3 regions of the Micromonospora sp. NPDC005197 genome follow, and region 2 is predicted to be linked to each of the others. Evidence: riboswitches for the same ligand, from Rfam matches in the RefSeq annotation. Region 2 holds a riboswitch; each other region holds the start of a gene.
The links. A riboswitch is a leader RNA that binds a small molecule or an ion and turns the genes downstream of it on or off. The one in region 2 is predicted to bind S-adenosylmethionine.

Region 1 (9,820 bases), on a different contig from region 2:
AGCCCATGGGGGGCGGCGGCGGGGCGAGCACCACCGGGATCGGCACGACCGGCTCGTCGGGCGCTTCCACCGGCCGCTGCGTACCGTCCGGGAAGCGCAGGTGGTAGCGGCTGCCGTCCCAGACACCCACCGGCGCCTGCGGGTCACGCCCCACGAAGAACGACCGGTGCGCGGTGATGGCCTCCAGCAGTTGCCGTTCCTCGGCAACCGCCCGCTCCCGGTCGGCGGGCTTACGGTCCAGACCACGAAGCGTCCCGTCGCGCAGCAGGGCCAGCCGCGTCGCGGCGAGCTGGTACCCGCGCATCGCCCGCACCCCGGCGTCGCCGGCGACCCGGCGTGCCCAGCTGCGGGCCGCGTGCCGGCGGCCCAGGCTGCTCAGGGCGGCCACCTCGGGCGGGCTCAGCCAGCCGGCGCGCACGTAGTCGGGCAGGGTCCGCTCGGTGAGCCGCCCCTCCCAGGCGCGCAGCCACACGGCCAGCCCGACCGTGCCGAAGAACACCGGCACCATCAGGCCCAGGAAGCCGTACAGCATGATCACCGCTTCGCCGGTGGCCTGGGTCAACGTCGGCAGCAGGTTCCACGTGCCGTGCAGCATCATCGCCAGCAGCAGGCCGGCGATGGGGGCGAGCACGCGGACCCGCCGGTCGGCCGTGCGCGAGGCGACACCGAGCCCGACACCTGTCATCGAGGTGAAGAGCGGATGGGCGAACCCGAACAGGAGGATCCGCACGATGAAGATGGCGATCACCTGCTGGGTGCCGGTCGCCGGGCCGTACCGGTCGGCGCCAGCCGCATAGCCGTACCCGCCCAGGTAGAGGATGTTCTCCACCATCGCGAAGCCGACCGCGGAGAGCCCGCAGTAGACCAGGCCGTCGGTGATGCCGGACCACTCCCGACGCCGGAACACCAGCAGCAGGATCGGACCGAGGGCCTTGGTCAGCTCCTCGATGAACGGCGCCACCAGCACGCCGGTCAGCGCCTCCGGCAGCCCCCAGTCGGCGAACCGCCCGGCGGCGAACTCGTTCACCTTCAGCGAGGCGGCGGTGGAGACGAACGCGCCCCAGGCGAAGCAGAAGATCAGGTATTTCAGCGGTTCCGGCTCGTACCGGTCGAGCCAGAGGAAGCAGGCGACCAGCACCGGCACCGGCAGGATCGCGGCGACCACCCCGATGAGCAGCGCGTCGAGGCCCAGCGACTGGCCGAGGGTGATGACCATGAAGACCGCGCACGCCGCGATGAACAGCACCACCCCGGCCAGCACCAGGAACCGCAGCCAAACCAGTCGGCGCGGCGGCATCCGGGGCGCCGCGACGACAGCCGGATCGGCGGGCGTGGGCGGCGACGGCAGGGGTGCACCGGGCGGGGTGTCGGCCATGCGGTCAGCGTAGCCATCCCCCGCCGGCTGGTCCGGTCGCATCCACAGCCGCTATGCTGCCGGCAGGTCACGAGCGCCAGCGTGAAGCCCCGGCTTGCTGGCCGGCAACCCTCGTCGAGTTCGCGGTGGGGTGCCCCGGGTGATGACCGGGCCCAGCCCGATCGGCGTGCTGGGCAAGCGCGGACCCCGTCCCGACACCGCACCCGGGGTCCCTGACCCCGGAGGTTCCGGCGTGTCCGTCACCCTCGTACCCTCGCTGCCCGCCCTGCCCACCGTCGCGCCCAGCCCGTTGGCGCCGCTCGACGTGCTCGGCGTACCCGGCGAGATCAACCTCGACTACGCGGCCACCGCGCCGTGCGCGCGGGCCGCGGCCGACGCGGTGACCGAACTGCTTCCCTGGTACGCCAGCGTGCACCGCGGCGCGGGAGCGCTGTCGCGGCGCTGCACCCTGGCCTACGAGCGGGCCCGGCAGACGGTCGGCGACTTTTTCGGCGCCCGCGCCGACGACCACGTGATCTTCACTCGGAACACCACAGACGCTCTCAACCTGCTGGCCCGGGCGCTGCCCGTCGGCACGACAGTCGTCACCTTCGCGGGCGAGCACCACGCCAACCTGCTGCCCTGGCCCCGCGGCTCGGTGCGCCTGTCGGTACCCGCCGACCCGGCCGGGGCGGTACGCGCTCTCGCCGCCGCCCTCACCGAGCTGCGCCGCGACAGCAACCCCGCGCTGCCGGTGCTGGTCGCCGTGACCGGGGCGAGCAACGTGACCGGGGAGCTGTGGCCGGTCGCCGAGCTGGCCCGGGTGGCCCACCGGCACAACGCCCGGATCGTCCTCGACGCCGCACAGCTCGCGCCGCACGCCCCGGTCGACCTGCACACGCTCGACGTGGACTACCTGGCCGTCTCCGGCCACAAGCTGTACGCCCCGTTCGGCGCGGGTGTGCTCATCGGCAGCACCACGGCCCAGGTCGACCGGCTGCTCGCCGCGCTCGCCGAGCTGAGCTGAGTCGAGCGGGGCTGAGGCCCGGACCGTGCGCCTGCTGCTCGCGCTCAGCCGACGGGCGGGGCGGTGGGTGGCTTCGGCGCCTCGCCCGGCTCGGCCGGTTCGCCGACCGGCCGTTCCTGCTCCCCGAAGGCCGTCCGGATCCACCGGTTCGCCTCCTCCTGCTCGACACCGGAGGCCACCAGCAGGTCACTCGCCGTGGTCCGGATCTGGGCGATCACGACACTGCCGGAGAAGCCGACTCCCGCCCCGTACGCCCGGCCGGCCTCGCTGACGGCCCGCAGCGAGCGCTCCCGTGCCTTCTGCGGCTCCTCGCCCGCCGCGAACTCGTGCTTGAGCAGCCGGACCGACTCGGCGAGGTGGCGGATCGCGTCCGGCATCGGGTCCGGCACCGGCTCGTCGTCCTCGATCAGGGTGACGGACCGGCGGATCAGCGTGCCGCTGTTGCGCATCGCGCGGTCGATCGGGTCGGCCGCCTCCGCGTAGTGGATCAGCTCGCCGCGGCGGTGCCAGCGGGCCGGCGACAGGGTGGCCGTCTCCTTCGCGCCCTCGATCGCCTCGCCCAGGGTGGCCAGCTCGTCCTTGTTGTTGCGCAGCCGCTCCAGCGCCCGCTGGATGCCGGCCCGGTCCCGGTCGCGCAGCCCGTCGGCGGTGGCGTCGAGCTGGGCGGCGAGCAGGTCCAGCGCCGGGCGGGCCGCCCGGTTGATCACCCGGAGCGGGTTCAGCGGCAACAGGACCGCCGTCACCAGCAACGCGATGCCGCCGCCGAGAAACGCGTCGACGAAGCGCGGGATCTCCAGGTTCTGGGTGGACGGGCTCAACGTCACGATCAGCACCGCCGTGGCCGCCGCCTGGATGACGATGGCCACGCTCGCCCCGGCGAAGATGGTGAGCAGGATCGCCACCGTGACCACCAGGCCGAGCTGCCACGCGCCGGTGCCGAGGAAATAGATCAGGAGGTCGCCGACGAACACCCCGACGCCCACCCCGACGATCAGCTCAACGGTCCGGCGGAACCGCTGCCCGACCGACGCGGCAAGCGTGCCGACCGCGGAGATCGGCGCGAAGACCGGTTGCGGATTGCCGAGCACCTTGTGCGAGATGAGGTACGCCAGACCGGCCGCCAACCCGGCCTGGACGGCCAACCCACCCGCCATCCGCACCCGGTGCAGCCGGTCGTGCAGGGTGGCCCGGCCGCGGTGCCGCAGTTGCTCGGTGGCCTCGGCGATGCGCGCCCCGTCGACGTCCACCAGGCCCTCACGCAGCGGGGTACGCCGCACCATCGGAGGTCTTCTGTCCCGGGCCACCGCCATGGGCGCGACTACCCGTGGCGGGCCCCCTGAATCCTCCCGCCCGCCTGCGGCGCACGGATGCGGCAGACTCGGGCGGTGGCCGATCTGCTGGACCGGTGGCGGGCGGCGGCCCGCGACGCCGGGGCGGGACCCGACGAGCGCTCCACCCGGGCCGGGGAGGAGCTGCTCGCCCGGTGGCGGGAGCCGCACCGGCACTACCACACGGTGGCGCACCTGAGCGTCGTCCTCGATGTGGTGGACCGGCACGCCGCGCTGGCTGACCGGCCCGACCTGGTCCGGTTGGCCGCCTGGTGCCACGACGCGGTCTACGACCCGCGGGCCCCGGGCGACACCAACGAACGGGACAGCGCCGCGCTGGCCGGGAACCTGCTCACCGGGCTCGGAGTGCCGGCGCCCGCGGTGGCCGAGGTGCGCCGGCTGGTCCTGCTCACCGCCGGGCACGCCGTGGCGCCCCGCGACCGGAACGGCGCCCTGCTCTGCGACGCGGACCTCGCCGTGCTGGCCGGGCCGCCGGCCGCCTACGACCGCTACGCGGCGGCGATCAGGCGGGAGTACGCGCACGTGCCCGAGTCGGCCTTCCGAGCTGGACGGGCCACCGTGCTCACCGGGCTGCTGGCGCTGCCCGCGCTGTTCCGGCTGCCGCCGCTCGCCGACCGGTGGGAGCAGCGGGCCCGCGACAACCTGCGCCGTGAACTGGCCGCACTCACCGGGCCGCCGACGATCCCGGCGTGACCAGGTGCTTCGGGCGACGCAGTCCGGCGTCGCGCAGCAACCGGACGAGTTCCCGGCTCGGCACCACCCGGGCCCCGAGCCACACCGCCGCCGCGAACCGGTCGGCCGGAATGTCGTAGTGGTCCCGGTCGAAGCCGCGCCGGGGTGCGCCCAGCGCCTCGGCGAAGGCGTGCAACTCGGCGTAGGAGACGTCGCTGATCAGGTGCGACCAGAGTCGACCGCGCCACGGCCAGGCCGGCTGGTCCAGGTAGAGCATGGTGCCCAAGCTAGCCCGCGTTGATGATCGGTGGTCGGCGACCTAGCCTCGGCGGCATGGCCCCCACCGGACTCCTCGACGACCTGCGCGCCGCCCTGGGCGAGAACGCCGTGCTCACCGACCCGGACCTGCTACGCCTGCACCAGCGCGACGAGGCCGACCTCTGCGCCGCCGGCGTCCCCCTCGTGGTGACCCGCCCGCGCAGCACGGAGCAGGTGGTGGCGGTGATTCGGGCGGCGGCCCGGCACGGCGTACCGGTGGTGCCGCAGGGCGCGCGGACCGGGCTGGCCGGCGCGGCGAACGCGGTGGACGGTGCGGTGGTGATCAGCACCGTCGCGATGGACGAGATCCGGGAGATCGACCCGGTGGGCCGTATCGCGGTGGTCCAGCCCGGCGTGGTCAACGCCGCGCTCGCCGCGGCGGTCGCCAAGCAGGGTCTCTGGTACCCGCCGGACCCCGGCTCCTGGGAGTCGTCCACGATCGGCGGCAACGTGGCCACCAACGCCGGCGGCATGTGCTGCGTGAAGTACGGCGTGACGACCGAGTACGTGCTCGGCCTGGAGGTGGTGCTCGCCTCCGGCGAGGTGCTGCGCACCGGGCGGCGTACCGCCAAGGGGGTGGCCGGCTACGACCTGACGCGGCTCTTCGTCGGCTCGGAGGGCACCCTCGGGGTGATCACCGAGGTGACCGTGGCGCTGCGGCCGGCCCCGGCCGACTCGCTGACCCTGGTGGCGGTCTTCGGCTCCACGGCGGCGGCCGGCACGGCGGTGGCCCAGATCGCCGCGCGGGGCCTCACGCCCAGCATGCTGGAACTGCTGGATCAGACCCACCTGCGGGCGATCGAGGCGTACCAGCCGATGGGGCTGCGGACCGACGCGCAGGCCCTGTTGCTGGCCGCCGCCGACACCGGCAGCCGGGCGGGCGACGACCTGGCGGCCCTGGCGCAGGTGTGCGAAGCGGCCGGCGCCGAGGAGGTCTACGCGGCCACCGACGCGGTGGAGGCGGCGGCGTTGTTGCAGGCTCGCCGCCTCGCCCACCCGGCGATGGAGAAGTTCGCCGCCGACACCCACCCCGGTGGCAGCGGTGGCCTGGTGATCGACGACGTGGCGGTGCCGCGGGGCGCGCTCGCCGCGCTGCTGGACGGGGTGGCCCGGATCGCGGCGGACTGCGACGTGCCGATCGGTGTGGTGGGGCACGCCGGGGACGGCAACATGCACCCGAACATCGTCGTCGACCGCGCCGACCCGGCGAGCGTTGAGCGGGGCCGGCGGGCGTTCGACGAGATCATGCGGCTCGGTCTCGACCTGGGCGGCACCTGCACCGGCGAGCACGGGGTGGGGCTGCTCAAGCGGGACTGGCTGGCAGCCGAGATCGGCCCGGTCGGCGTCCGGGTGCACCAGGCCATCAAGGCGGCGCTGGACCCGGCCGGCCTGCTCAACCCGGGCAAGGTGCTCTGAGGGGCTGCTTCAGCCCTTGACCTCGGCCGGCGTCGCCTGGGTGAGCAGCAACAGGATCTCCCCCGCCACCGCCGGGCGTTCCTCACCCGGGCAGTCCTGCGAGGTGATCAGCCCGGACGAGGTGAGCAGGCTGGACGTCAGCGCGTCGATACAGGTGGTCCGGTACCGCCGGACCTGGTCGGTCTCCTCGGCGAGCCGGGGGTCGGCGAGCAGCACCTGAAGGCGTTCGGTCTGCTCCGCGGCCAGCCTGCCCCGGGAGGTGACTCCGTCGCCGGCACAGTCGAGGCACTGCCACGAGCCGTCCCGCTCGACGCTCAACGTGCGCAGCGGGGCGTCGGCGCCGAGCCGTTGGATCAGGCTGACCTGGCCCGCGGCGACCGTCGTCGGGATCTCGGGTGCCGGCACACCGGCCGCCGAGCCGGCCGGCGGTTGGGCGACCGGCGTCTCGGCGTCATCGCGGCCGAAGAGCGAACACCCGGCCAGGGCGACGGCGAGCACCAGGGCAAGCAGCGGGGTGAGGAGACGGGGGCGCGCGCGGTACAGCACGCGCGGAAACCTACCCCACCGTAGGTAGCGTTCGAAACCACCATCCGGGCCGGTATCGATAGTTACCACTCGGTAACGTCACTTTTCGGTCATCGTGACGTGGGGCGCAGCTCCGCCTGGTCGTCGTCACCCCGATCCGCCGCGTAACCCCGTACGTCCGGTACGCCGAGTCTGGCCGCGTCCGCCCCGGCGTCGTCCGGCATCAGTTGGGACTGCCGCTCCGCCTCCACCCGCGCGCGGTAGTGCTCGACCTCGCGGGCGCTCCTCGCCGCGTCCCACCCGAGCACCGCACCCATCAGCTCGGCGGTGTGCTCGGCCGACTCCAGGCCACGGTGGCTGGTCTCGAAGGAGATCCGGGTCCGTCGGGTCAGCACGTCCTCCAGGTGCAGCGCGCCCTCGGCCCGCGCCGCGTAGGCGACCTCCGCCGCCAGGTATTCGGGAGCACCGGCCAGCGGGGACGCCAGCAGCGGATCGACGTCGATCAGCGCCAGCAGGTCGAGCGTGAGGGTGCCGTACCGCTCCAGCAGGTGCTCCACCACGCCCACCGGCACGCCGTGCCGGCGGGCCAGGTCGGCCCGGTCGCGCCACATCGCCGGGTAGCCGTCCGCGCCGAGCAGCGGCAGGTCGGCGGTACGCGACGCGCGGGCGCCACCCAACCGGCGTACGGCCCGGTCGACCACGTCGGACGCCATCACCCGGTACGTCGTGTACTTGCCGCCGGCCACCAGCAGCAGCCCGAGCATCGGCTCGAACACGGCGTGCTCGCGGGAGAGCTTCGACGTGGAGTCGGCCTCACCGGCCAGCAACGGCCGCAGCCCGGCGTAGACGCCCTCGATGTCGGCGGTGGTCAACGGCCGGTCCAGCACGGTGTTGACCTGCTCCAACAGATAGTCGATGTCGCTGGCCGAGGCCGCCGGGTGCGATCTGTCCAGGCGCCAGTCGGTGTCCGTGGTGCCGATGATCCAGTGCCCGCCCCACGGGATGACGAAGAGCACCGACCGTGCCGTCCGCAGGATGAGCCCCGTCTCGCCGGTGATCGCCGAGCGGGGCACCACCAGGTGCACCCCCTTCGAGGCGCGCACCCGGACGCCGGGCCGCAGGCCCACGTCGTTGAGCATCCGGGACATGTCGTCGCTCCACACACCGGTGGCGGCGATGACCGTGCGGGCCTGCACCTCGAACTCGGCGTCCGGGGACCCGGCCGGCGCCTCCAGGTCACGGACCCGTACGCCGGTGACCTCCCGCGCCTGCCGGATCAGCCCGACGGCACGGGTGCTGCTGACCACGGTTGCGCCGAGGCTCGCCGCGGTGCGGGCCAGGGTGACGACCAGCCGGGCGTCGTCGACCTGCCCGTCGTAGTAGCGGATCGCCCCGGCCAGCGCGTCGGCCCGCAGGCTCGGGAAGATCCGCCGGGCCCCCTCCCGGGTCAGGTGCCGGTGCAGCGGCATGCCCCGACCACCGCCGAAGAGACCGGCGAAGGCGTCGTACGTGGCCACGCCCGCGCCGTAGTACGAGCGGCGGAAGATCCGGGCGGGCAGGTCCCGCAGGCCCCGGCCGGCCGGCAGCGGCACCAGGAACGGCACCGGGCGGACCAGGTGCGGCGCGAGCCGGGTCGCCAGCAGGCCCCGCTCGGTCAGCGCCTCGTGGACCAGGTGGAACTCCAACTGCTCCAGGTAGCGCAGCCCACCGTGGATGAGCTTGCTGGATCGGCTCGACGTGCCCGAGGCGAAATCGCGCGCCTCGACCAGGGCCACCTTCAGGCCTCGGGACGCCGCGTCCAGGGCGGCGCCCGCACCGGTCACCCCGCCCCCGATGACCAGCACGTCGAAGCGCTCGGCGCGGAGTCGGCGCAGGTCGGCCGTACGGCGGACCGGCGAGAGCTGACCGGCGACGGATCGGGAGATGTTGGGGTCACGCACCCATCCACCGTAACCGCCACGGAAGCGTGTCGACATTCGCCGCCCGCCCCGCCTCGCCTCCGATTCACGTCGACCGCCCGCAGACCTTGGACAGTTTCCGTCAGCGGCTGACGGAAACTGTCCAAGATCTGCGCGGTTCTTCGATTCGAGACTGCTCGGGCTGGTCGTAGGGTTTCCGGATGCATGGTCAACCTGCGCATCCCGGGCTCGGCCACCGCAGCTCCCCGTGGCCGGTGGTCGCGGCCGTGTTCGTCGGCTGCTGGATCGTCGCGGTCACGGTGGCCACCCAGACCGGTGGCTGGCTCACCGATCAGGTGCTGCTCGGCTTCGGACGGGACCGGCTGGGTTGGCTCTGGCCGGTGCTCGGCCTGGTCACCGTCGTGCTGGTGGGCACGCCCGCCCTGCTGCTGGCCGTACTGCCCCGCTCGACCACGGTCCGGGCCACCGGGCGGGTGTGGTTGGCCGCCGCGCTCACCCTCGGCGTGCTCACGCTGCTGCGCATCGTGCCGCCCGTACACCACGAGGCGTACCTCGCCGCGCTGGCCGCCGCCGCATCGCTCAGCGCGCTCACCGTGGCCTGGTCGGCGCGACGATCGTCCGGCTCGGACGTCGGCGCCGCTCCCGACGCCACCGCGTCGTGGGCCGGCGACCGCACCGGCGGTGCGGCGCCGAACAGCGACGCCACCGCGTCGTGGCCCAGGGACCGCACCGGCGGTGCGGCGCCGAACGGCGACGCCACCGCGTCGGGGGCCAGCGACCGCACCGGCGATGCGGCGCCGAACGGCGACGCCGCCCCCGCTCGGGCCGCCGAAAGCACGGAGTCGAGCGTCGACGCCGCATCGCCGGCCGTCGAGGGCCCGGATCCGGTCGGGGGGCAGCGTGGATCGCGCCGGCCCGGGCCGGTGCCGCTGCTCGCGGTCGCCGCCGGGTTGGCGCTGCTGCTGCCGTGGGCCTGGCTGGGCGCGCTCGGCGGGCTCCTGGAGACAACGCTCGCGCTGTTGGCGGCGGCCGCGCTCGGGGTGCTGGCCGCGACGCTGTTGGACGCCACCTTCTGGTCCCGGTTCGCGGTTGGCCGACCGCCCCGACCGGCCCGCCTGGTGCTGGTCGGTGGCCTGGTCGCCGGGGTGGCGCTGCTGCTGCTCGCGGCCGGGACGGGCCAGTCCGGCGCGCAGTTGCCCGCCCTGCTGACCCTGCCGCCGACGGGCTTCGCGCTGGCCGC
Region 2 (9,820 bases):
CGGCCGAATGCCGCCACATCGCCGACCTGGAGTGGATCACTCGGTTGGGTCCTCGCTGAGCGTGTGTCGCCGCCCTCGCTTATGTCAGCCAGACGGTCCCCCTGGTCGCCCGCAGTTGGACGACGGACCCGCCGTCGTCGGCGCGGTAGAGGATGAGATCGCCGGCAGGATCGGTCACCCGTCGCGCCCTTCGGTCAGGGCCCGAGTGATCTCGGTGGAGTCGAAGCGAGCGGGCTCGAACTCGGCGGCCGAGGCCAGTCCGAGCCAGTCCAGCCGCTCGCGGTGCTCGGGGTGGCTCGGATCGCTCAACACCTCGACCAGTTCGGCGTAGCCCCAGATGCCGCCGCAGTCCTCCGGCGGCGCTGCCCGCCGCCCGCCGGTGCACCGCGGGTACGCGACGGGCTGGCGAGGTAGCACCTTCTCCACGACGATCTCGTGTTCCCAGTCGTCGCCGAAGTCGTACGTGTACCGGAACCGGTCACCGACTCCGGGCGCCACCTGTTCCAGGGTCACCGGGGCTTCGGCGCGGTGGCCCAGCTCCCGATCGGCGACCCCGAAGTCGCCGTACGCGGTATTGAAGACGTGCAGGTGGGAGTCGTGCCAGCCGAAAGCCACCTGGATGATGTCGTGCAGGCCGGCCAGGCTGGTGTCGGCAGGCACTTCCAAACGCCGCCAGATCGGCGGCTTCGCCCCCCGCAGACCCACCTTGAGCTGGTAGATCGGCGCGGCCGGGCCGGACTTCTTCCGTTTCGCCGGCAGCTTCCGCCCAGCGCTGCCCCGTCGTGTGCGGCTCTGGATCTGCTGCGCCTGCCCGGCGATCTGGCTGATCATCTCCAGCAGATCGAGGGTGGGCTGACGGGTGTCGGCGTCGTGCTCGGCCGGTGGCCGGTTCGGCTCGGGCAGCGTACGGATCCGGGCCCGCAGCAGCACCGCCAGCAGGTGGTAGTCCGGCCCGTCCTCGTCGGCGAGTTCGTCTTCGAGCTCGGAGAGGTCGCGTTCCTGGTCGTGGTCGGCACGGGCGTCGAGGGCCCGTTCGACCTGCCACCGAAACTCGGCCGGGTCCAACAATTCCTCGGCGATTGTCAGATCGGCACGACGGCCGTTCTCCGCGATGGTGGTGACAACCTTGTCCAGGGCGTCGGCGGGAAAGAACACGATGTCGGCCGCCGCGTCACAGTCGAGGTGGTCGACGTGGACGACGAAGCCGTACGATCGACCGGCCCGCTCGAAGTCGCAGACGAGCATGGACGCGCTGCCCGCCGGATCAGCGAACCGTCGACAGGGGCCGACCCGCACGGGCTGGCGCAGCTCACTGGCCCAACTCGGCGCTGCCACGCCTGCGTCCAGCAGACGTTGGGCGGCGGCCCCGGCGACGGTGCCCTCCCGGACGGCGTCGATCGCGAGCAGGACCGCGAGCGCTTCGGGCGTAGCGATGTTGGCGACGGCCGGCAGCAGGCCCTCGTTGAGCGCCTCGGCGAAATCCTCGGGGGCGAGGTCACCGGCGGAGAGGAACGTCGCGGCGAACAACTCGGCCTCGATCGGATCATCCGCCTTGACCAGGTTGGCACCCTCGCCGACCAAGTCGTCGACGAAGTTCTGCGGGTCGAAGTCAGCATCCGAGCACGCCGGGCAGTCGCATTGACCGGCTTCGGCGGGACTGGCCCGCAGCAGGACCTGCTGGCCCGACCGACTGGGCTTGGCGCGCTTCCGGCGGCGACTCTCGGGACTCATCCGAGCATGTTTTCACGGGCTGCCGCGGTCGGCCCGACACGACCCGCCGGCATGGTCCGCCGGCAGGGCGCAGCGACCGCCGCCAGGGAGAAAGTGGTCGCACCAGACCCGGGTACGCACGAACTGGCGGTCCTCCTCGCTCAGCGTCGTCTCCCCGAAGTCGATGACGGTGACGTGACCGAGCGAGCCGCGCAGCGCCTCGGCCAGCGCCCGCGCGCCCTCCACGCTGGTCAGCGTCGTGGGCAGATGCACGATCCAGCGGGGCGGTACCTCGTACTCCGTCATGGTTTCCCCTTCGCTGCGGTGGCGCCGAGGCGGGCGGGGGCGGCCGGCGGGAGTCCGGACCCGCGCCGGCCGGAGCCCGGCACCCGCCCCGGGCCGGCTTCAGGTGGTCGCTCCGGACAACCCTTCGGTGTACGACGTCAGTGCCTCCACGGCCGCCGTCAGGCTCTCGGCCATCAGGTCGAGCTGTTCGGCGGCCCGGGACCACTGCCCGCTCGCCGCCTCGGCGGCCAGGTCGGGCTGGCCGGCGTCGGCGAGCTGCTGCCGAACTGTGGTGATCCGCGCCGGAAGCTGACCGACTCGCGCGGCGGCGGCACTGAACTGGTCGCGGGCGGTGTCCAGCACCTCGACCAGGTCCCCGATGCTGGGCTGGCCGGCCGCAGTGCGCAGCCGACTCACACCGTCGCTGAGCTGCCGTTGCGCATCGCCGGCCAGGTCGAGCGCGTCGTCTCCGCGACGCCGCGCGTGCCGGATCGCCGGGTGGGCGCAGCCCACGCTGGTCCGCTCCAACAGGACTGTCGCGGCAGCCACCGCGAGGTACGTCTCGTGCAGCTCGCCGGCCACCTGCTCGACCTCCCAGGCGGCACTCGCCTCGGTCACGGTCATCGTTTGGGCCTCCTCGTGGGTCGTCGGGGTGCCGGGGCAGCGCGGCAACCAGCCCAGATGGGGGACACCTGAACCGCCATGCGCGCTGCCCCAGCTCGATTCCGGGGCTGCCCGGAGGGTGAACCAGCCCTGGTGCCAACCCGGGCGGCTCATAAAAACGGTATTGCACTTAGTGACATAGGTCAACCATGTTCTTGAGGGCGAGTCGCGCGGCGTGATCAGATGGGGCTGCCAACCCGGGAGGACCACTCATGCCCGCAATCCCGCTGAGCTACGTCGACATCGCTGCGGACATCACCGCTCGCATCGAGTCTGGCGAATACCAGCCGGGTGCCAAGCTGCCGTCGTACACGCAGATCGGTGACCTCTACTCGGTGTCGTTCTCGACCGCTGCGCGCGCTGTGGCGCTCCTGCGTGACCGTGGCGTCGTGGTCGGCGCGCCAGGGCGCGGGGTGTTCGTCAAGGAGCAGAACCCTGGCACGTCGTGACGGCCGGATCGTGCGCAGGTGAGCCTTGAGCTTGTCCTTCGACGTTGGGATGCCTAGCCAGGAGTACCTCGCATGCCCTCACCACGGAAGTTCGAGCCGCACTACCGGCGGATCATCGCCGACATCAGGAGGCGTATCGCCGACGGCAAGTGGCCGCCTGGGCACAAACTGCCCTCGACCAAGGAGTTGGCGGACCTGTACAACGTCGGCAGCCAGTCCACTGTCCGGCAAGCCATCACGATCCTGATCGAGACCGGTGAGTTTGTACGGCCACCAAGGGCTGGGCGTCTTCGTGGCTGACTAGCCCTCAGCTCGGGACTGCGATACGTGTCGATACTCGATACCGTCACCAGGTGTACTTCAACCGAGGACGGGTTGCCCGATGAGCATTGCCGAGCTGAAAGCAACCCTTGGTGCTGCCATCGAGTCGGCCCGCCAAGGACGCCGAACCCTCGATCGGGCGATTGCTGAGGCCGAATCAGCGACCAGTGAGGCGGCCCGAGTCCTCCGAGGCAGTCAGCATGCCGAGGTGACCCGCACCCACAGTGCGCTCCGTTCCGCCCAGGCTGAGGTAGAACCGACTCGCCGCCGCTTCGATGCCGTTGCCGAGAAAGTAGGCGACTACCGCTCGCAGCTCGGATGACCAGCATAGGCGAGGTGGTCGCGCAGCTCGTGGCGATACGAGCAAGCCTCGACAGCGCTGCGGTGACAGCGTCGCGTGCGCGGGCGGACGCCGAACAAGCGCTCGCGCATTTAGCCGAGGCTCGCCGAGGTGGCACCAATCAACGGCTGGCGGCTGCTGCCGCAGATGCCGAGGTCGCCAGGGACAAAGCCGGTCGCTACGCGCGGCTGCTGGCCGATGCCGCCCGGCACATCACCGCCTACGTAAACGTCATCGCCCCCGGGGCCGCACCAGTCGACCCGTCCGTCGACGCCTCCACGCCCTCCGGCGAGCGTCTGGTCACCGAGGCCGAAGCCCGCGGCAGCAAAGCCGACACGCTGTGGCGACGGCAGGTCCAGAAGGCGGACGACAGCGAAGACGCTTTGAAGAAGAGTGAGAGTGGCGCAAAGCAGTTCTACAAGTTCCTGAGGCAGGACAATGGCGGCGGATCGAGCACTGGCACGGCCTCGCCCGGACCAGCTCAAGCGTCTCCCCAAATCGACAACCCCGTGACGGCGCTGGTGATGGCGGCCGGTGCCGTGGCGGTGATCGCCAAGGCGATGTGGAACTATGGCCGCACTCGACGAGCGAGGAGACGGGACAGCGATGATCAAGCCTGACCTGATCGATTACGTCCGGACGATGATTCAGGGCGACTACGCTGCTAACGAGTCCGTCGGCACCCGGCTCGATGCCGAGGGCTGGGACGGCTTCCCCAGGTTCCTTGCCGCTCTGTTCTTTGTGGCGGTCGATCGACGATTTGGCGAGACCGCAGACCGGGCCGGAGTGATCAAGTTTGTCGCAGACCTGCGGGCCCAATACGAGGGCGGCCCTGAGATCCGACCCGACGACGCCGAGTCGTTGATCCTGGCAACCATCGACCCCTCGCTTGACTACACGGTCAGCCCCGAAATGATCGGACGGATCCAGGCGGCGACGGTCCAGAAGATCTTCACTGAAGAAGATCTTGCCGACGCCGAGCTAGAGGCGCTGCTTTCAGAGGCAGCTCAACTCGCGTCACGGGACTGAGGACGCAGTAGCAGTCAGCCCCGCAGAGCGGGCTGTGGGGGCGGAACGACTTTGTCGAGTTGCCGCTCAAGGCTGAACGGGTCGTCGAAGAACTCCACATCGCTGACCGTCTGCAACTCGGCGACGATGGCCGCTGGCCAGTCTCGTTTAGAGCCGGCGAGGGCGGCGATCCTGCTTTCCTTGGCAATCGTCGACAGACCGAAGACGTGGTAGCAGTGCTCGGCAGCCTGGTCGGGGTCCCGCAGACTGAGCGCCTGCACGTATGCCGCCTTGCCGTCGTTAGCTACTCGGACGGTCACCTGGCGACTGCGTCCGGAACCAAGCGGGATCGGAGCGTCACGCTGGAGGTTGCGAGTGCGGCCCGCCCAGTGCATGACCCGATCGGTGACCCGGTCGACGAAGCGCATGCCGGCCTGACGGGGAGCGAGCCACCGCAGTTGATCGGCACGTAGTGACGCCTGCGCCACGTTGAGGATCAGTCGGCCCACATCATCGGCAGCTCCGAAGGTGGCCAGCTCACCCGGCACAGCGTTGACGCCGTTCAGGCCGCTGCCGCGGGTGATCTCGGCGAATGCCTCGGCCGCGCGGCCGGCGGAGATGTTCACCCCGGCCATCGCCAGCATGGTGGCCGCAGTGGCCCGGTCGCTCACCCGGAAACCGGTGCCCATCGGCTCGACCAGGACCCGTACGCCATCGCCGTCACAGTAGGACAGGGGCAGGTCGACCAGCAGTCCATCGCCGTACGGATGGGCGACCGTGTTGTCATTGGTGGCTCGCAACACCGCGCCGATGACCGTCCTAGCGTCCACGATCATCCCTCCCACGGCTCTGACCAGGCAAAGTCGGCCCCGATTGCGACGAAGCATTCCGCAGCGAATGATTCCAGGATCGCACGGTACGTGCCGGGTGACACCCGTGGTTGCAGCGGAACGACGGGGATGTCGTCGGGCTCGTAGGCGCCCTCCTCACCGCCGCCCGGTTCAACCCGATGCTTGTGGGTGCCGGCGAACGGGCGGTGCGGGGTGTTGACGCAGAGCCGGCGAGCCGAGAATGCCGTCCGGCCGTCACCGGCGAGGTACTGGACCTGCGGCTCGCTCGGCTTCAGGTAGTTCACTAGCATTCTGAGCCGACAGGGGGCCAGAGCGGCGATCGAGGTGTCGACCCGGATGATCCCCGCGCGGGTCGCGTGACTCTTCGTCGTCCAGGTGATTCGGCCAACGGTCGTCGCGGCGGCAAGGGGCGACAGCAGTGCGCCGAGGTTGTCCGCCGTCATCAGCCGGGACGTCTGTCGACTCACGCCTTCTCCCTATAGTCAAGCAGTAGCCGAAGCGCAACCAAGCCCGTTAGCCGAGGACGCCCATGTAGTTTCGGGCGGCCTGCGAGCTGCCCTGAAGCAGCGTCATCGCCTCCACGAGGCGTTGCTTGCTCTGCTCGGCTCGGGCGATCGCCTCGGCTAGCGCGGGGTGTCCGGTGCCGGCGGCCACAGCCCGCAGCCGCGCCAAGGTCTGCTCGGTGGCCTCGACTGCGGCGCGGATCTGCTGCTGGGTGACGTTGCCCTGCTCGGCGGCCTGTGCAAGCGCCGCCTTGACTTCCTCGATGCTCGCCATGCACGCCCTCGACCTTCGATGCGAAGCGATCTCGCGCCCCGTGTCGGACCGGACACTATCCGACATTTGCGAGCTGCCGCAGTCCCGCCTATCGGGTCGAGTCGGCAACTTGACATTTCGCCGGACCGATAGCAGCCGCCTGCTCCACGCTGGGGCAGCTCGACAGGGTGCACGGATATCTGGTCAGGCTGTACGTTGAGGGCTCGGGAGCGCTCCCAGTGCGCCGATGGTTGGCAGGTTTGGGGCATGTAGGTAAAGCCCCACTCCGACCCTCGGGCTCCAGGTGCTTCCGCCGAGGACCTTCCCACTAGCAAGGAATTTATTAACATCGATACCTTGAGGTCCCACCATGGAAGAGATCTGTTCCCTTCGATGGAGGTCTCCATGAACGTCTCTCGGCTCGGCGGGCCGACCCTGTCCCTGTTCCGCATCGTGATCGGACTGCTGTTCACGCTGCACGGCCTCTCCTCGGTCTTCGGGTTGTTCGGCGGCAACCCGATGACCGGCAAGGCGGTACCGCTCGGCACCTGGCCGGGCTGGTGGGCCGCCCTGATTCAGCTCATCTGCGGCGCGCTGGTGCTGGTCGGGCTCTTCACCCGACCCGCCGCGCTTCTCGCGTCCGGCTCGATGGCGTACGCCTACTTCGTCGTGCACCAGCCGGACGGTCTGCTGCCGCTGCGCAACGGCGGTGAGCTGGCAGCCCTCTTCTGCTGGTCGTTCCTGCTGGTCGCCACGCTCGGCTCCGGGCCCTGGGCACTCGACGCGTTGCTCTTCCGGCGACGCGCCGACGCCCCGACGCCATCGATGGCGGACCCCAGCCCGGTGAACGCCTGACCGCACCCGCGCACTGCGTCGCCGGAGCCTCGGCGAGTCGGCTTCGGCGACGCGTGCGTAAAGGGGTCAGGCCGGAGGGCGAGGCGCGAGGACCGCGTCCAGCAGGCCGGGGTAGAGCTTGTCCACCTCGTCGCGGCGCAGTCGGACCAGGCGGCTCGTGCCGGCGGCACGGGTCCGGGTCAGGCCGGCCTCGCGCAGCACCTTGAGGTGGTGACTGCGGGTCGCCTTCGAGACGCCGAAGTCGAAGCTGCCGCACGCGGCCTCGCCACCCTCGGCGAGCGCCCGCACGATCTGTAGCCGCACGTCGTCGGCGAGTGCGGCCAGCACGGCGGTGACCGGTACGGCGGTCAGGTCGGGTTCGTGCGGCTCCATGTGACCAGTGTAACCCTTGTTCGACAACTCTCGAACAACACCCTATGGTCGGTGTCGTTGGTTCGAAAATACTCGAACAAGGGAGCTGCCGATGCGATCCCGCGCCGCCGCCTATCCGCTGCTCGCCGTGCTCGCCTGGGGCGCGATGTTCCCGATCCTGGCCAGCGCGCTGAGCCGGGTCGATCCGCTCAACCTGACCACCGCCCGCTACCTGTTCGCCACAGTCATCCTGGTCGCCATCCTGCTGTTCCGCGAGGGCCCCGCGGCGCTGCGGCTCGGCGGTCGGGGAGTCGAGGTGGTGGTGCTCGGCGTCGTCGGCTTCGCCGGCTTCAACCTGCTCACCAACCTGGCGCTCGAACACGCCGCCCCGCAGCAGATCTCCCTCTTCGTGGCCACCACGCCGGTCATCACCCAGCTGGTCCGGTGGGCCCGGGACGGCGTACGACCGAAGCCGCTCCTGCTGGCACTCTCCCTGGTGGCGCTCCTCGGAGTCGGCCTGGTGATCACCCGCGGGAGCCTTGTCGGGTTCGGCCAGTTCGGTCTCGGCGGGCTCATGATGATCGGCGCGGTGCTCGGCTGGGGCATCTACACCCACGGCGCCAGCCGGTTCGGCGCCTGGTCGCCGCTGCGCTTCACCACGCTGACCGCGCTCGCCGGCACGGCCGCCATGCTGGCCGCGAGCATCGGCGCCGACGCCGTCGGGTGGCAGCACGCGCCGGCCGCCGCCGACCTCGTGGCGATCACCCCACAGTTGGCGTACGCCGTGATCGTCGCCGCCGTCGTCGCGGTGCTGGCGTGGAACACCGGCGTGCAGCGGCTGGGCGCCGCCAACGCCGCCCTGTTCATGAACCTGGTCCCGGTGACCACCTTCGTCGTGCAGATCGTCCGCGGCTACCGGCCGGAGGCGATCGAGCTGGTCGGCGCCGCGATCACCATCGCCGCCCTGGTCGCCGCGAACCTCGCCACCAGGGCACGGACCCGGTCGTCGTCCCTGCCGCGACCCACCGCGGTCACCGACCCGGCCGCGGTGGTCGACCCGGTGGCGGTGGCCGCTCGCTGACCCACTCCCTGGGATACCCGGTGGAGGCGACAGGCAACGTTGCCTAGACTCGACGGCACAACTGCATACCTCATCCAGAGGGGCTGAGGGATACGGCCCGACGACGCCCCGGCAACCACCCCGCGCGCTCACCGCTGAGCGACCCGCGGGGCAGGTGCCAATTCCGTCCCCGCCGCACCGTGCGATGCGGGGAAAGATGAGAGGACTCTCGACATGACGTCGACGCTCGCCGCCCCCGGCATCGACACCTCCGCCAGCCCCGCCCGCGCCCTGGTCTGTCGCGCCTGTTCGGCCCGCTACCCGCTCGCCGCCCAGCACGCCTGCTACGAGTGTTTCGGCCCCCTGGAAGTGGACTACGACCTCGCGGCCCTGGCCACGGTCACCCGGGAGCAGATCGAGGCGGGCCCGAAGAACATCTGGCGGTACGCCGCGCTGCTGCCCGCCGGCCAGGACCCGGCCACCCGGGTCACCCTCGACCCGGGGCTGACCCCGCTGGTGGCGGCCCCGCACCTTGCCGCCGAGCTGGGCATCACCGCACCGCTGTGGGTCAAGGACGACAGCGCCAACCCGACCCACTCGTTCAAGGACCGGGTCGTCTCGGTGGCGCTGACCGCCGCGAAGGCACTCGGCTTCACCCGGTTCGCCTGCGCGTCGACCGGCAACCTGGCCAACTCGGTGGCCGCGCACGCCGCCCGCGCCGGTGTGCCCTCGGTGGTCTTCATCCCCAGTGACCTGGAGCAGGGCAAGGTCATCACCACCGCCGTGTACGGCGGCGAACTGGTCGCCATCGACGGGTCGTACGACGACGTCAACCGGCTCTGCGGTGAGCTTGTGGAGACCGACGAATTCGAGGACACGGCGTTCGTCAACGTGAACGTCCGGCCGTACTACGCGGAGGGCTCCAAGACCCTCGGCTACGAGGTGGCCGAGCAGCTCGGCTGGCGTATCCCGGCCCAGGTGGTCATCCCGATGGCCAGCGGTGAGCTGCTCACCAAGATTGACAAGGCGTTCTCCGAGCTGGTCGAGATCGGCCTGGTCGAGGCGCCGGCCGGCGGCTGGAAGGTCTTCGGGGCCCAGTCGGCCGGCTGCAACCCGATCGCCGCCGCGCTGCACGCCGACACGGACACGATCACCCCGGTCAAGCCCACCG
Region 3 (9,820 bases), on a different contig from region 2:
CGCCCCTGACCATCTGGGCCGCCGCCGTGCTGCTCGGTCGCATCGGCGCCGGTGACGACGACAGCGAGGACGAGCGGCACATCCTGCGCGGCATCGAGTGAGCCTCGCGCCCCGCTGCTAGAGCCAGCCGCGGCGCTTGAAGACCAGATAGAGGGTTCCGCAGACCAGCAGCATCAGCAGCAGCGCGAACAGGTAGCCGAAGCGCCAGTTCAGCTCCGGCATGTGGACGAAGTTCATGCCGTACACGGTGCCGATGAGCGTGGGGGCGAACAGGATCGCGGCCCACGAGGAGACCTTCTTCAACTCCTCGTTCTGCGCGTAGCTGGCCGCGGTCAGGCTGCGCATCTCCTCGTTCTGCTGCTGCGAGACGAGTGTGGCGTTGACGGTGAGGATGTTCTGCAGCAGGTGCCGGAACCCGTCCACCCGCTCGACAACCTGGGTGAGGTGGTCGGTCACGTCACGCAGGTAGCGGAGCAGCTCCTCGTCCGTGCCGTAGCTGCCGGCGCCGGTGGCCAACGCGTCGAGCATGGTGAGCAGCGGCCGGGCGGCCCGCTGGAACTCGATGACCTCCCGGCTGAGCCCGTAGATGCGCCGGCTGGCGTTCGGGTCACCCCCGAAGACCTGGGTCTCGATCTCGTCGATGTCGTTCTCCAACCCGGCGACCACCGGCGCGTACCCGTCGACGACCTGGTCGAGGATCGCGTACAGGACCGCCTCGGGCCCCTGGGCGAGCATCGGCGCGTCGGCCTCCATCCGTCGCCGGACCGCCGCCAGGTCGGGGACCTCGCCGTGGCGGACCGTCACCACGAAACCGGGCCCGATGAACAGGTGCAGTTCGGAGAACTCGACCTCCTCCCGCAGGTCGTCGTAGCGGGCGGCACGCAACACCACGAACAGCGTGTGCCCGTACCGCTCCAGCTTGGGTCGCTGGTGGGCGTTGATCGCGTCCTCCACCGCCAGGTCGTGCAGGCGGAACTCGCGCGCCAGCGAGGAGATCTGGTCGATGTCGGGCCGGTACAACCCGATCCAGGCCATCGCGTCGTCCTGCTCCTGTAGGCAGGAGTACGTCTCGGCGAGGCCGGCCGGCGACGCGATCCGGTGTCCCCGGATGTAGACGGCACTGTCCACCATGCCACCGGCGGGCGGGGGCGGCTCCGGCGGCGGCACGCCGACGCGGGTCTCGTGCTCGTCGAGCTGACGGCCGAAGCCACCACCCGGGCGGAAGCGACGGCCGCCGACCATGACCCGCTCCTTCCCCGGTGGCATCCGATCCGGCGGCCTCCCGGCCCGACCGGACGATTCGGTGCGAGGCGCGCCGGAGGCGCTGCATCCCCCCTGCCCCCGGCCCGAAACCCTCCGACTCGCCGGCCGTCCCCACCCGGTACGGGCGGGTTCGGCGTACCTGGGGACGGGCGCGTGTGGCCGGGCGGATACTCGCGGTGACCATGGGCGGAGGACGGGGGAAGCGCCGGTGCAGGGCAACAGGCGCGCCGGGCGGCTGCGCGGTTGGCTGCTCGACGGCGGTACGGAGCGGGCCGCGCGGCATTCCGGCCCGGGCGGCCGCCCGCCTGAGGATCGGCACCACCCGTGGTGGAAGGTGATGTGCCTGACCGGTGTCGACTACTTCTCGACGCTGGGCTACCAGCCGGGCATCGCGGCGCTCGCGGCCGGGGCGCTGTCGCCGGTGGCGACGCTGGTGCTGGTGCTGGTGACGCTGCTGGGCGCGCTGCCGGTGTACCGGCGGGTGGCGGTGGAGAGCCCGCACGGTGAGGGCTCGATCGCGATGCTCGTACGCCTGCTGAGCTACTGGCCGGGCAAGCTGTTGGTGCTGGTGCTGCTCGGTTTCGCGGCCACCGACTTCATCATCACCATCACCCTCTCGGCGGCGGACGCGACCGCCCACCTCGACGAGAACCCGTTCTGGCCGAGCGGGCTCAAGGGACACGAGGTGGCCATCACGCTGCTGCTGGTGGCATTGCTGGGCGCGGTGTTCCTCAAGGGATTCGGCGAGGCCATCGGGATCGCCGTCGTCCTGGTCGCGGTCTACCTGGCGCTGAACGCGGTGGTGATCGCCGACGCGCTGTGGCGGGTGGTGACCCACCCGAGCGCGGTCGGGGACTGGACCACCGCGCTGAGCACCGGACACGGCGATCCCCTGCTGGTGGTCGGGCTGTCCCTGCTGGTGTTCCCGAAGCTGGCGTTGGGCCTGTCCGGTTTCGAGACCGGGGTGGCCGTGATGCCGCACATCCGGGGGGATCGCGAGGACTCGGAGGACCGGCCGCTGGGCCGGATCCGGGGGGCGCGGCGGCTGCTCACCACCGCCGCCGCGACGATGAGCGTCTTCCTGATCACCAGCAGTGTGACCACCACCGTGCTGATCCCGCCGGAGGCGTTCAAACCGGGCGGGCCGGCGAACGGCCGGGCGCTGGCCTACCTGGCGCACCAGCACCTCGGCGGCGTTTTCGGCACCGTCTACGACCTGTCCACGATCGGGATCCTGTGGTTCGCGGGCGCGTCGGCGATGGCCGGGCTGCTCAATCTCGTACCCCGGTATCTGCCGCGCTACGGTATGGCCCCTACCTGGGCGCGGGCGGTCCGGCCGCTGGTGCTGGTCTTCACCTCGGTGGCATTCCTGATCACGGTGATCTTCTCCGCCAGCGTGGACGCGCAGGGCGGCGCGTACGCCACCGGGGTCCTGGTGTTGATCACCTCGGCGGCGACGGCCGTGACCCTCGCGGCGCGACGACGGCGGCAGCGGGGGCGGATGTACGCCTTCGGGGCCATCGCGCTGATCTTCGTCTACACCACCCTGGCGAACGTCGTGGAACGCCCCGACGGCGTCAAGATCGCCGCCTGTTTCATCGGCGGGATGATCCTGGTGTCGGTGCTGTCCCGGCTCGTACGGGCCTACGAGGTGCGAGTCGACCACGTCGAGCTGGATCCGGTCGCCGCCCGGATGATCGACGAGCGTGCCACCCGTCGGATCCGCCTCATCGCGCACGAGCCGGACCGCCGCGACCCGGCCGAATACCGCGCCAAGCTGGCACAGACCATGGCGGACAACGACTTCCCCGACGACAGCGACGTCATCTTCGTCGAGGTCCACGTCACCGACCCGTCGGACTTCGAGACCGAGCTGCCGGTGCGCGGCAGCGTGGCGCACGACAGCTACCCGGTGCTCAGCCTGACCGGCTCCTCGGTGCCCACCGCGCTCGCCGCCCTGCTGTTGGAGATCCGCGACCGGAGCAGGCGACGCCCACACATCTACTTCGAATGGAGCGAGGGTGGCCCGGGTCGCAACCTCCTGCGCTACCTGGCGTTCGGGCAGGGCGCCATCGCCTCGGTCACCCGGGAGATCCTGCGTCGCCAGGAGCCCGACCCGCGCCGCCGGCCGCACGTGCACACCGGTTGACCTGCCGGTCGAACCGTCGCCGGTGGTGAGCGTGGTCATAACGGCTGGACGATCCACCGGTGGGAGCTGCTAGCCTCGCCGCAGGTCATGAGTGCCAGCGCGAAGCCCCGGCTCGCTGGCCGGCAACCCTCCTCCGCGGTGGGGTGCCCCGGGTGAAGACCAGGCACCGGCAGGACGCCGGCGCAAGCGTGGCCTGGCACCCAGGTCAGCAACAGACCCGGGAGACCGTATGCGCATCCTCAGCCCCACGCCACCGGCCGGTCGGCTCACGCCGCCCCTGACCCGGCGTCGCCACGTGGACCTGATGCGAATGTGCAGCGCGGCGTGTAACCACCACCCCACGCGCTAACCCCTCCCCTCCCTCCCCTCCCCCGGGCGCACCACGCCCACCCACCCTCGCGTCGATCATGACGTTGTTGCCCGCCCGACCGGCGTGTCGGGGCAACAACTTCACGATCGACCGGGTCGACGCACCCTTTTGGAGACACCCGTGCGATTTTCTTCTGGCTTGAGCCGTGCCGTTGCCGTTGGGGCGGCCCTTGTGGTTGCCGGCGCGCTGACCGCCTGCGGCACCGACGACGCCTCGAACGACACCGCTGGCAACCCGTACGGCCTGGCGCAGGCCGGCGTGCTGCGTGCCGGCACGCTGACCGACGCCCCACCGAACGTGTACCTCAAGGACGGTAAGTTCACCGGCTTCGACAACGACCTGCTGACCGCGGTCGCCGGCAAGCTCGGCCTGAAGGTCGAGTTCGTCGGCACCGACTTCTCCGCGCTGCTCTCCCAGGTCAACAACCACAAGTTCGACGTCGGCAGCTCCTCGATCACGATCACCGAGGCGCGGAAGAAGACAGTCGACTTCGGCAACGGCTACGACTTCGGCTACTTCGGGCTGGACGTGCCGGCCGGCTCGCCGATCACCGGGTTCGACCAGCTCGCCGGCAAGCGGGTCGTGGTGGTGCAGGGCACCGTCCAGGACGACTACGCCACCGGCAAGCAGCTCGACCCGGTGCGGGTGCCGGACTACAACGGCGCGCTCAACCAGCTCAAGGCGGGCACCGCCGACGCGTGGATCGCCCCGGCGGAGATCGGCGAGAAGTCGGCCGCCGACAGCAACGGCAAGATCACCGTGGCGGCCAAGCAGCTCAGCCCGGCACCGACCGCGTACGCCGTGGCCAAGGGCAGCGACAAGCTGCGCGAGGCGCTGAACAAGGGCCTCGACGAGGTGATCGCCGACGGCACCTGGAGCCGGTTGCAGGCCCAGTACTACCCGGGCCGCCCGATCCCGGCGGACTTCACCCCGGGCAGCGGCACCGTGGCGGCGCCGTCGGCGTCCGCCGCGCCGTCGGCGTCGGCGTCGGCCGCGTCCTGAACCGGTGACGAGCGAGCGGGGCGGTAGGAGAGGCGACCGATGGATCCGTTGAGCACCTTGTGGGAGACCTTCTTCGACGCCGACGCGATGCGCGAGGCGCTGCCCGAGATGCTGACCGTCGGGCTGCCCAACACGCTGATCCTGGCGGTCTCCGCCGCCCTGCTCGGCACGGTGTTCGGCCTGCTGCTGGCCGTGGCCGGCATCTCCCGCAGCCGGTGGCTGCGCTGGCCGGCGCGCGTCTACACCGACGTCTTCCGAGGGCTGCCGGCCGCGGCGACGATCCTGCTGATCGGCGTCGGGCTGGCACCGCTCGGCATGCAGGTCTGGGGACCGGACCCGTACCCGCTGGGCATCCTCGCGCTGTCGCTGATCGCGGCGGCGTACATCGGGGAGATCTTCCGCTCCGGCATCCAGTCGGTGGAGGCGGCCCAGTTGGAGGGCGCGCGGGCACTCGGCTTCTCCTGGGCCGACGCGATGCGGCTGGTGATCATCCCGCAGGGCATCCGGCGGGTGCTGCCCGCCTGGGTCAACCAGCTCATCGCGCTGATCAAGGACTCCAGCCTGGTCTACTTCCTCGGCCTGGTGGCCAGCCAGCGGGAGCTGTTCCGCATCGGGCAGGACTATGCGGCCACCACCGGCAACGAGTCCGCGTTGCTGCTCGCCGGACTCTTCTACCTGGCGTTGACCGTCCCGCTGACGCACGTCGTGAACGCGATCGACCGGCGGTTGCGCCACGGCCGGCCGGCCACCGCACCCGCCGACGACGAGGACGAGGACGACCCGGCGCTGACCGGGGCCCCGGAAGGAGACCGGCGATGACCACCACCGCGACCACCACCTCGGTCAGCCTCCAGGCGCGCGACGTCCACCTGGCCTTCGGGCCGAACCGCGTGCTGCGCGGCGTCGACCTGACCGTGCAGCGCGGTGGGACCGCCTGCGTGATCGGGCCGTCCGGGTCGGGCAAGTCCACTCTGCTGCGTACCCTCAACCGGCTCATCGAGCCCGACCGCGGCGACGTGCTGCTGGACGGGCGCAGCGTCCTGCGCGACGATCCGGACGCGCTGCGCCAGCGGGTGGGCATGGTCTTCCAGCAGTTCAACCTCTTCCCGCACATGAGCGTGCTGCGCAACGTCACCCTGGCGCTGCGCCGGCTGCGCAAGCTCGGCGAGGACGAGGCGGTGGCCGTCGCCCGCGCCCAGTTGGAGCTGGTGGGGCTCGCCGGCAAGGCCGATGCCCGGCCGGCGCAGCTCTCCGGTGGTCAGCAGCAGCGGGTGGCGATCGCCCGGGCGCTGGCGCTGCGGCCCGAGGTGATGCTCTTCGACGAGGCCACCTCGGCGCTCGACCCGGAACTGGTCAAGGGGGTGCTCGGGGTGATGGCCGACCTGTCCGCCGCCGGAATGACGATGGTGGTGGTCACCCACGAGATGGGCTTCGCCCGGCACGTCGCCGACACCGTCGCCTTCATGGACCGGGGTGTGGTGCTGGAGGCCGGCCCGCCGGAGAGGATCTTCGAGGGCGCCGAGCATCCCCGGCTCCGCCGCTTCCTCGCCCAGGTGCTCTGAGACGACCGCTCAGCCGGCCTGGAGGCGCAGGTGCACCGCGAACGCCTTCAGGTCGCCGAGCAGCTCCAGGATGGCGTTGCGGTACGCGACCGACGCCCACAGGTGCAGCTCCTCGTCGTCCAGCCCGCCGAACGCCAGCGAGAGCGCCTTGCGCCGGCGCCGGTCGAGCACCTTGTGCGGGCGGGTGAGCAGGTCGCCCTCCCGGCGCAGCGCCTGAAGGTAGGCGGCCACCGCCTCCTGGTAGTGCCGCCCGGCGACCCGCTCCAGCAGAGTGAACTCGAAGACGTTCAACGCCGCTTCGGAATCCCAGTACGCGGCGTCGCGCACCGGAGCGCTCGCGACGTGCCGGCCCATGGCGTGCCGGGCCTCGTAGAGCAGCAGCACGCCCCGGCCGGTGGTGCTCAGCGGCCGGCGGGGCGACGGCAGCCGCAGCGTACGCACCGGCGCCGCGGCGGTCAGGTCCATTGCGCCGGCGTACGTCGGCATGCGGTGCGTTCCCGACGCCGGCTCCGGCAGCAGGCAGGCCCGCTCCTGGTAGGGCAGCGGGCCACCGGTGGGCACGGCGCGCACCGTCGCGGCGTGCAGCTCGGACAGGGGCCGGTCGTCCGGGGCCGGGCCCGGTGGCAGGGTGAGCACGAGACCGTTGACGCCGGGCACCGGCACGCCCAGCACGCAGGAGGTGCGCAGGAACGCCCAGGTCGCCGCCGCCTCGCGGATGCCGCTCGCCACCGCCTGCGCGTCGGCCCGCCAGTCCTGGGCGATCCGCAACCGCTGCGCCAGGTCGGCGGTCGCGGCGCCGTCGTGCGGGTACAGCTCCCGGACGGCCCGGGGCAGCGACCCGAGGCGCAGCTCCAGCGGGTCGCCGGTGGGCGAGGCCACGGCGTGCCTCGGGCAGTCGGCGGCGGAGTGCGGGTCACCGTCGACCGCGTGGCAGTCCCCCAGCCAGCTCGCGCCGGGCGGACCGGCCGGACGGGCGAACGCCAGGTGGGGCAGCCGGCCGGTGCGCAGCACCGTCTCGTACTGCCCTCGGGTGCGCCCGGCGCGCAGCACGTCCAGCGGCAGCATCGGCGCCAGCGCCAACACCCCCGCGAGGACGACGCAGTGCGGGCAGGCGTCACGCACCCGGTAGCGGCGGAGGTGGTCCACGCCGGGCTGCTCCCACTGGACGCCGATGACGGCGTCGTCCTGCGCCATCAGGTAGAGGAACTCGGTGGCGACGCGTTCGCGGGTGACCGCCACCAGCTCGTCGAGGAACTCCCGCTCGGTGACCGCCCGCAGGTCGGCCTCGCTCCCTCCGGTGGTCATGGGCACCCCCTCGCGGACCGAACACATCGACGGACGCCGAACCGGTTCTTACCGTACCCGCCGACGACGTGGCCGAATGTCCCGCACGCGTGGCGGGCGGTGTCACCAATCCGTCAGGCCCGGACCGGGCCGCACCGGCGGGTGTTCACTCGTTGGGTCCCCGCCCCAGCAGCCGGATCTCCTCGTTGTCCAGGGCGGCCTGAAGCTCCTGGAGCACCAGGTCGTCGATCTCCCGGTTGTCGCGCAGCCGGGTCAGCTCCCGCCGCTTGTGGGCCAGGACGCCGAGGCGCAGTCGGCGGTCCAGCCGGCGTTCCTCGGCGGTACGCCCACCGCTGTCGTTGACGTCCTCCAGGTGCCGCTGGTACTCGGCCTGTAGTCGACGTACCGCCTCCCCCTCGACGCCGACCTCGGCGGCGACCTGCGGCAGCGCGTCCAGGCCGGCCTGGGTGGCGCGCAGGCGGGCCTGCCGGGCCTCGTCGACGCGTTCGGGGTCGCCGGTCAGCCCCGCCCAGCGCACCACCAGCGGCAGGGTGGTGCCCTGCACAAGCATGATCACGACGATGACCAGCGCGGTGACGAAGATGATCAGGTCGCGTTCGGCCACCGGTTTACCGGCGGCCGTCATCGTCGGGACGGCCAGCGCGGCGGCGAGCGACACTGCGCCCCGGAAACCGGACCAGCCGGCCACGATCCCCACCCGCCAGTTGGACGCCGACTGGTCCTCGTCCAGCATCCGGCGGCGCAGCTTCGCCGACTCCGCCGTCAGGTAGAGGAACAGCAGCCGGGTGGCGACGACGACCGGGGTGACCACCAGCACGATCGCCAGGGCCCGGCCCGGCGAGGTGCTGGAGATGTCCTTCACCGCCCGGGGGATCTGCGTGCCGAGCAGCACGAACAGCCCGCCGTTGATGAGGAACGTGGACAGGTCCCAGAACGCGTACGCCAGCACCCGGGACCGGGCGCGGATCACCCGCGGACCGGCGTACGCCAGCACCAGGCCGGCGACCACGACGGCCAGCACACCGCTGGCGTGCACCGAGTCGGCGAGCAGGAACGCGCCGAACGGTGTCAGCACGCTCAGCGCCCCCTCGCGCAGCGGGTCGTCGAGCCGCTTGCGGATCAGCACCACGGCGGCGCCCACCAGCAGACCGGCGACCACCCCGCCGACGCCCGCCCCGACGAACTCCTCGCCGATGCCCAGCACCCCCGGCTTCTCGCTCTGGGTGAGCAGACCCACGGTCACCCCGAAGATCACCAGGGCGGTGCCGTCGTTGATCAGACTCTCCGCGTGCAGAGTGGTGAGCAGCTTCCGGGGCAGCCGCTTGGCCAGGCCGGTGACCGCTGCGGCGTCGGTCGGCGCGAGGACCGCGCCCAGCACCCAGGCGGCTGCCGGGTGCACGCCGAGCGCCTGCGCGGTCAGGGACACCGTGACCATGGTGAGCACCACGAGCACCACGGCGAGCAGCCCGATCACCGGCAGGTTGGCCCGGATCTCGCGCAGGCTGATGGTGAGGCTCTCCCGGTAGAGGATCGCGGGCAGGAAGATCAGCAGCACCAGGTCCGGCTCCAGGGTCACCTCGGACAGCGGCGGCACCAGCCCGAGCAGCACCCCGAACCCGATGAGCAGCACCGGCGGCGCCACCCGGTACCGGCCGCCGAGGGTGGTGCCGACCAGGACGGTGACGCCCACCACCACGATCAGGACGAGCACCTGCACGGCGTACCCCCTCGATCCCCGGCCGACGACGAACGCCGGGTTGTTCCATCTGATCGCACCCCGGTTGCCGGTTCCACAGGAACGGGCAAGTCGCCGGGCGTCCGAGCGCGGGGGACGCGCCCCCGGCCGGGTCAGGCCGGATCGGCGGTGCGGACGCGCGCGGTGAGCAGGCGGGCGGTGAGCAGGCGGGCGGTACGACGGTGCACGGCGGCTTCCTCGTCGTGGCCCAGGGCGGTGGCCAGGTCGGCGAGGTGCCCGGCCACCGGGCCGACGGTGAGCACCCCGCTGCCGGCGGCCAGTTCGCCGGCGGCCGGCCGGAGCGCGGCGGCGACGCGCTCCATGGTGGGCCGGTCGCCGACGGCGAGGGCGGCCCGCGCGGTGAGGCACAGCCGCACCTCCCGCAGCAGGTCGTGCGGCCCGTCCGGGAGGACCCGCAGGGCCGCTCGGGCGGC

Region 1: it holds a riboswitch for S-adenosylmethionine, as region 2 does, so the genes downstream of both, ABZU46_RS24750 (aminotransferase class V-fold PLP-dependent enzyme) here and thrC (threonine synthase) in region 2, are expected to answer to the same signal.
Region 3: it holds a riboswitch for S-adenosylmethionine, as region 2 does, so the genes downstream of both, ABZU46_RS04565 (ABC transporter substrate-binding protein) here and thrC (threonine synthase) in region 2, are expected to answer to the same signal.

The regions. Positions count from the first base shown of each region.
Region 1 is NZ_JBEXHY010000101.1:7,586-17,405, reverse strand. It holds gene ABZU46_RS24755 (PrsW family intramembrane metalloprotease) at 1-1,417, opposite strand, end outside; SAM riboswitch class IV at 1,441-1,561, shown strand; gene ABZU46_RS24750 (aminotransferase class V-fold PLP-dependent enzyme) at 1,641-2,381, shown strand; gene ABZU46_RS24745 (FUSC family protein) at 2,426-3,661, opposite strand; gene ABZU46_RS24740 (metal-dependent phosphohydrolase) at 3,767-4,423, shown strand; gene ABZU46_RS24735 (DUF4031 domain-containing protein) at 4,395-4,679, opposite strand; gene ABZU46_RS24730 (FAD-linked oxidase C-terminal domain-containing protein) at 4,736-6,136, shown strand; gene ABZU46_RS24725 (hypothetical protein) at 6,146-6,682, opposite strand; gene ABZU46_RS24720 (glycerol-3-phosphate dehydrogenase/oxidase) at 6,772-8,586, opposite strand; gene ABZU46_RS24715 (S8 family serine peptidase) at 8,781-9,820, shown strand, end outside.
Region 2 is NZ_JBEXHY010000038.1:3,542-13,361, reverse strand. It holds gene ABZU46_RS15340 (plasmid pRiA4b ORF-3 family protein) at 175-1,731, opposite strand; gene ABZU46_RS15335 (hypothetical protein) at 1,744-2,016, opposite strand; gene ABZU46_RS15330 (hypothetical protein) at 2,116-2,619, opposite strand; gene ABZU46_RS15325 (winged helix-turn-helix domain-containing protein) at 2,871-3,107, shown strand; gene ABZU46_RS15320 (GntR family transcriptional regulator) at 3,180-3,407, shown strand; gene ABZU46_RS15315 (hypothetical protein) at 3,765-4,388, shown strand; gene ABZU46_RS15310 (hypothetical protein) at 4,375-4,797, shown strand; gene ABZU46_RS15305 (hypothetical protein) at 4,812-5,606, opposite strand; gene ABZU46_RS15300 (hypothetical protein) at 5,609-6,070, opposite strand; gene ABZU46_RS15295 (hypothetical protein) at 6,141-6,404, opposite strand; gene ABZU46_RS15290 (DoxX family protein) at 6,789-7,238, shown strand; gene ABZU46_RS15285 (metalloregulator ArsR/SmtB family transcription factor) at 7,305-7,610, opposite strand; gene ABZU46_RS15280 (DMT family transporter) at 7,702-8,670, shown strand; SAM riboswitch class I at 8,738-8,873, shown strand; gene thrC (threonine synthase) at 8,884-9,820, shown strand, end outside.
Region 3 is NZ_JBEXHY010000006.1:76,346-86,165, reverse strand. It holds gene ABZU46_RS04580 (hypothetical protein) at 1-101, shown strand, start outside; gene corA (magnesium/cobalt transporter CorA) at 118-1,242, opposite strand; gene ABZU46_RS04570 (amino acid transporter) at 1,472-3,412, shown strand; SAM riboswitch class IV at 3,496-3,607, shown strand; gene ABZU46_RS04565 (ABC transporter substrate-binding protein) at 3,954-4,784, shown strand; gene ABZU46_RS04560 (amino acid ABC transporter permease) at 4,824-5,603, shown strand; gene ABZU46_RS04555 (amino acid ABC transporter ATP-binding protein) at 5,600-6,346, shown strand; gene ABZU46_RS04550 (hypothetical protein) at 6,356-7,651, opposite strand; gene ABZU46_RS04545 (Na+/H+ antiporter) at 7,797-9,368, opposite strand; gene ABZU46_RS04540 (BTAD domain-containing putative transcriptional regulator) at 9,500-9,820, opposite strand, start outside.